Methanococcoides burtonii DSM 6242: one gene and its partner. The main gene of each other region encodes a partner of the protein of the gene in region 2 in a complex. Links are inferred from orthologs where the notes say so. Each region holds a gene or a part of one and is shown on either strand. Other genes may lie near its edges.

The links.
Region 1: the proteins of rpl12p (region 2) and MBUR_RS06020 are in contact, whole or in part, in a crystal structure (PDB 5H7L), measured with the Pyrococcus horikoshii proteins. The link is inferred for Methanococcoides burtonii DSM 6242 from one-to-one orthologs. Residues at the interface, in WP_010886059.1 of Pyrococcus horikoshii: Leu100, Ala101, Gly102, Leu103, Ser104, Ala105, Leu106, Phe107, Gly108; in WP_048053510.1 of Pyrococcus horikoshii: Pro161, Met164, Met165, Phe168, Ser169, Ile172, Val195, Glu196, Phe202, Leu211, Ser212, Val213, Met216, Lys222, Phe223, Asn224.

What each region holds. Positions count from the first base shown.
Region 1 is NC_007955.1:1,259,056-1,262,094, forward strand. The notes cover bases 19-2,980. They hold MBUR_RS06020 (elongation factor EF-2), read right to left. Parts: upstream 2,615-2,980; coding sequence 422-2,614; downstream 19-421. Other genes in these bases: tuf (translation elongation factor EF-1 subunit alpha), read right to left, coding at 19-302; MBUR_RS06025 (30S ribosomal protein S7), read right to left, coding at 2,663-2,980. Outside these bases: more of tuf, read right to left, coding at 1-18; more of MBUR_RS06025, read right to left, coding at 2,981-3,039. UniProt on the Methanocaldococcus jannaschii protein: Catalyzes the GTP-dependent ribosomal translocation step during translation elongation.
Region 2 is NC_007955.1:2,043,327-2,046,131, reverse strand. Bases 5-2,732 are described here. They hold rpl12p (50S ribosomal protein P1), read right to left. Parts: upstream 1,656-2,732; coding sequence 1,353-1,655; downstream 5-1,352. Other genes in these bases: MBUR_RS10065 (50S ribosomal protein L1), read right to left, coding at 2,713-2,732; MBUR_RS10070 (50S ribosomal protein L10), read right to left, coding at 1,700-2,713; MBUR_RS10080 (DUF7544 domain-containing protein), read left to right, coding at 181-1,203; MBUR_RS10085 (DEAD/DEAH box helicase), read left to right, coding at 5-137. Also shown: more of MBUR_RS10085, read left to right, coding at 1-4; more of MBUR_RS10065, read right to left, coding at 2,733-2,805. UniProt on the Methanocaldococcus jannaschii protein: Forms part of the ribosomal stalk, playing a central role in the interaction of the ribosome with GTP-bound translation factors.

The DNA of each region.
Region 1 (3,039 bases), 780 kb from region 2 along the record:
TTCTTTACGAAATCTCTGTGGCCTGGGCAGTCAACTACTGTAAAGTAGTACTTGTCGGTATCGAATCTCTTGTGTGAGATATCGATGGTAACTCCTCTCTCACGCTCTTCCTTGAGTGTGTCCATGACCCATGCAAATGCGAAGGATTCCTTACCCTTCTCTTTTGCTTCTGCCTTATATTTCTCGATAAGGTGTGCAGGTACTGCGCCTGTCTCGAACATCAACCTTCCGACAAATGTTGATTTACCGTGGTCAACGTGTCCGATAACTGCTAAGTTCATATGTGGTTTATCAGCCATGATAATATTCTCCTTTATTTTTAATTGGTATAATCTGTAATTTTGAGCATAATGGTTGTTTCTACTATTAAACCTTTCCAGCGAATTGTCTCAGGTAGAAAAAAGATGGATTTACATCCACCTTACATGCTCATAAAGTCTTCTGCCTGTGGCAAAGCTGCCTTGAGTCCTTTTCGCTTGCGGATACCTGTAACAACTTCGGTCATGAGACTCATTGGAAGTGGTTCGAAACCTGCGAACTCTGTACTCCACATTGCTCGACCTTCTGTTGCGGATCTGATATCACCAGCGAATCCGAATAGCTCTGAAACTGGTGCTTTGGACTCGATGACGGTTGTATCCCCTTCGGAAGTCATGTCTATAATGACACCGCGACGGCCCTGGATCTCCTTGGTTGCTCCACCCATCTGCTCCTGCGGGACCTGGATGAATACCTTCTGATATGGTTCAAAGAGCGTATCATCAGCCATAAGCATTGCAGCCTGGATTGCCTGTCTTGATGCAGGAATTACCTGTGCAGGGCCTCTGTGGACAGCGTCCTCATGGAGTTTTGCATCCATGAGCTTTACTTTGACACCCATGCATGGTTCCTTGGAAAGTGGTCCAGCCTTCATGACCTCGGTGAATCCCTCAATGATAAGCTCCATTGTTTCGTTCAGGTACTGAATGCCCTTTGTCATATCGAAATAAGCATTGCTCTCGAAGATATTTACGATCTTCTTTGCTTCATCTTTATTAAGACCTGCTGCCATGAGCTTCTCCCTTCTCTCAACTTCAGGCATCCTCATGGAGATCTCGTCATTGCGTATAAGCTCACGGACTTCTGGCTCCAGTGGCTCGACGATAACATAGAATCTGTTGTGCCTGTTAGGGGATTTACCTTCCACAGGACCTGCTGTACCTGTGATGGTCTCACGATATACGACAAGTGGAGGTGTTGTTGTGATCTCCACACCTTTGTCACGCTCGATCCTGTGAGCAATGACCTCAAGGTGAAGTTCACCCATACCAGCCATTAAGTGCTCACCGGTCTCTTCATCAAGAGTTATCTTGAGTGTTGGGTCTTCTTTAGCGACCTGGCGAAGAACTTCAACGAGCTTTGGAAGGTCCTTCATGTGCTTTGCTTCGACTGCAACAGTAACTACAGGTTCACTTGCGTGCTTGATGCTCTCGAAAGGCTCCATACCTTCAAGTGTGGTTACTGTGGCACCTACAAATGCATCCCTGAGACCTGTTACCGCTGCAATGTTACCTGCAGGGATCGCATCAACTTCAAGCCTCTCAGGGCCCATGAAAACACCGACCTGCTGGATTCTGTTCGTCTTTGATGCACCTGAAACGTAAACTTCCATACCACGGGAAAGTGAACCGCTGAAAAGTCTACCTGTTGAAACTTCTCCTGCGTGTGGGTCCATGCTAATATCAGTTACCATGAAAGCAACATCTCCCTTGGCATCTGCAACAGACATCTGCTTACCGATACCGGACTCATGGTCACCATGCCAGATAGCTCCGACCCTGCCCTTCTGTGCATCGATAGGACTTGGAAGGAATCTGATAACCATATCGTTAACTGCTTCGTGGAGTGGACATTTTTCAGCAAGTGACTTCATGTCTTCTTCACGGCAGTAATTGAAAACTTCACTAAAGCTTACACCGGTCTTCTTCATCATAGGGACACTGATAGCCCAGTTGTAAAGAGCGGAACCGAATGCTACAGTACCCTCAGCTGCATCTACTCTCCAGCCTGCGTTATAGCGCTCTTCGTTCATACCTTTGATAAGCTTGTTTACGTGATCGATGAGCTTTCCGAGCCTGATCTGCATCTCCTGATCATCGACCTGCAACTCGTTGATAAGACGGTCTACCTTGTTAATGAAAAGTACCGGCTTTACGTGCTCTTTCAGTGCCTGTCTCAGAACGGTTTCGGTCTGAGGCATTGTACCTTCAACAGCATCGATGACAACTACAGCGCCATCTACTGCACGCATTGCACGGGTTACATCGCCACCAAAGTCAACGTGACCAGGTGTGTCAATAAGATTGATAAGATATTCCTTGCCCTCATATTCGTGCACCATTGACACGTTAGAGGAGTCGATCGTGATACCTCTTTCCTGCTCCTCTGCGTCAGAATCCATGAACAACTGGCGGCCTGCGAGCTCCTTGGAGATCATCCCAGCGCCTGCGAGGAGGTTATCTGAAAGAGTTGTTTTTCCGTGATCGATGTGAGCTACAATACCGATGTTCCTGATCATTAATGGATTGCTCATCAGCGCTGTAACACGCTCAACCATTTTCTTCCTTCGTCCCATGATAAAACCTACAATTGAATAATTATATAAAATAAAAAAGGAACACGATTAACGTGCTGCCTTTGCGACTCTTTCCTTTCCATCCTTTCTGTTGATGGAAAAGCACTTTGCATCACGGTTAGAAGCTGCGATGAGCTCGGATGCAAGACATTCTGCTGCAGAGCGCTTTGATTTGAAAGCTGTCTGATTAGAACCTATTGATATATTTCTCAATGCATGGTCAACACGCCTCTGTGGAGCTGTATCAACTGCCTTTGGTACAGAGATACCACCGTATTTAAGTCTGACAACTTCTTCCCTTGGACCAGCATTTGAAACAGCTTCTACGAGAACCTGAACAGGATTCTTCTTTGTCTTCGAGTTAACGATGTCAAAAGCCTCATCCACAATACGAAGAGCGATCTGCTTCTTACCGGTGTTCTGTG
Region 2 (2,805 bases):
GCGGAAGAAGCAGCGACCGTAGCAGTGGTGGAAGCAGCGGCGGAAGAAGCAGCGACCGTAGCAGTGGCGGCAGCAGCGGCGACAAAGCACGCACCGGTTTTAAGAAAAGGACAGGTGTTCAAAGGAAGAGAGAATAACCTAACCGGTTATTTTTTATAACACCGTAGAGTATTCATTTGCATGAGTTGGTTTGTAGTAGATGCGGTCGACGTGGCTTTTAAAAGAACACGGGTCGCACTACTTGAGCCATTTGCCATATGGAAATGGATAAAACTTGCCATTATTATAGCTCTGGCAAGTGGAGGAGGAGGACAAGGTTACAACGGACCTTCTTCGAATTCAGATTTCCAGGATACATCCTCATTACCTTTTTCTGAAATTCCTACACTAAGCTCATTTATAGATCAGATATCGATACCAGATATTTCATGGGTGATCGCAGCATTTATAATAATTTTAGTATTGGTATTGCTCTTTGGATACTTTGCTTCAGTGATGGACCTTGTTCTTGTTGAATCTGTTACAAAAAATGACGTTCGTTTCCGGGAATATTCAGCCAAATTCTTACGCATGGGACTGGATCTATTCATAGTAAGGCTTGTACTGAGAATTGTATACCTGGGAATATTTTTGATGGCTGCTTTGCCCCTTATAATGCAGATCGTACATAATCCATCAACAAACCTTTTGCCACTTTTGATAGCTTCCAGCCCCAGTCTTATTGTGGTGATAATAGCTTTGTCCATAATAAGCAGCATAATTAATTCATTCATCGTTCTTTGCATCCCTATTGCAATGTACAGTTACACAGGATTTATTGAATCTCTGGAAAGAGTTATCGCAAATTTCAGGCGTGATTGGAAACAAATGTTTGTGTACTGGCTTGGAAGGATGGTCCTGTGGGCATTAGGCAGCATAGCTGTCGTAATTCTTGTTCTTGTATTGATATTGATCCCAATATTGCTATTTAGTATCATCGATGCAGTTATCTATTTCGTTCTTTCGATGATTATAGGGGAAGCAGCGTGGATAATTATTGCACCGATCGCTTTTATAGAGATCATATTGTTAATGTTGATATCGATTATGGGTGCAGTTCCTTTAAGGGTCTTTATGAAATATCATATGCTTACATTCATTGAGAAATGGGATCCAGAAATGAACATCCCATTATTTGATGTTTTAGAAAATAGTGAAGAATGATCTAAACGATAATATTGCAGTATGATCCAAATAGCCAGAGATCGACCTCTGAAACTGTTTTAGAAATGAATCATCAAGTAAAAAAATAAGAAATTAATTAAAAAAAAGAATTGATACTCGCATAATGCGAGTATCGGATTAAAAATAGCTCAGCCAAAGAGTGCGCCGAGACCAGCCATGCCGCTCTCTTCTTCTTCAGCTTTATTTTCCTCTGCAGGTACTTCCTCAGCTGCTGTTTCAGCTACTGGAGCTGCTACTACTGCTGCTGCTGGTGCGAATGCTGCGGTTGCCATTGCTTCCTCAATATCTACATCTTCGAGTGCTGCAACGAGTGCCTTTGCACGTGATTCGTTTACTTCTGTGCCTGCTGCAGAGAGTACTGCGGAGACGGACTCTTCTGTTATGTCTTTACCTGCGTTGTGCAATAATAGTGCTGCGTATATGTATTCCATTGTAATTCACCTTTTAGTTATTAATATTATATTTGATAGTTAGTTTATCCAAAGAGTGCTCCAAGACCAGATGCCATGTCGCTTTCTTCTTCTTCTTCTTCTTTGACTTCTTCCTGCTCTTCAACAACTTCCTCAACTGCTGATACAGCAGAACTTGCTGCACCGAGTGCTTCCTTTAGCTCATCGTCAAGAGCATCATCATTGGAGGATGCTGCTGAAGCGATCGCCATCATCTTGCTGTATGCCTTACCAAGCAGAATATCCATGATACCTGGCTCGTAAACTGTAGCATTGACTGCAACGTTCCTTGAATCGGATGCCGCCTTAGCAAGCAATGTGTTGATGTTCATAGCAGTTGGATATGCTGCATTGACAGACATATTGAATGCCTGCTGAGCTGCTTGTACGAAGTTGGAGAATATCTGCTCCTCATCGATAGCAAGTACATCAGGAGTGAAGATAGAACCTTCTTCCAGAACTGCCCTAAGATCAAGACCGACTTCAAGTGGATAGATCTCCAACCTTGTCAGCATAGCTGCAAGTTTCTGAGATACAACCTCGCCGGCCTTTGCAACAGCTTTTGTTTCCTTGATGACAACCTTTCCGCCATCAATAGCTGCAGGAATACCTGCACCCTGCATGTCACCAAGTATAGGACCTGGTGGGAAGCTTGTTGGGCCTTTCTCTACAATAATGTCGCTAGTAGCTACCATTCCCGCTTTAATAGGGGAAGGAGTCTTACTTTTCTCAAGTAATTTGTAGAGTTTGAAAGGGTTCTGTTTTGTGAATATGAGTGCGGTCTGCACATCAATATAATCATCCATCTTCTTGACATCATCAGATGACTGATCAAGTGCCCTTCTTGTTAGAGAGTTTCTGCAAACTTTAAGGACTGCAAAGTCCTTGAGGTCCCTTCTCATTGACTGAAGTTGCTTTGCAGGAATTCCTTCAATACCAATAACACCAAACAATGGATATGATTCAATGAGACTCTTAATTTCCTCGATCTCGTCTTTCTTCCATTGAGGAATGTGTTCACTGTGGTGAAGTTCTGCCATTATACCAACCTCACAGAATTACCCATAGTAGTTGTAACATAAACTGATTTAAGGTTGTGTTTACCTTTCTCAAGAGAATGTTCTAACCTACC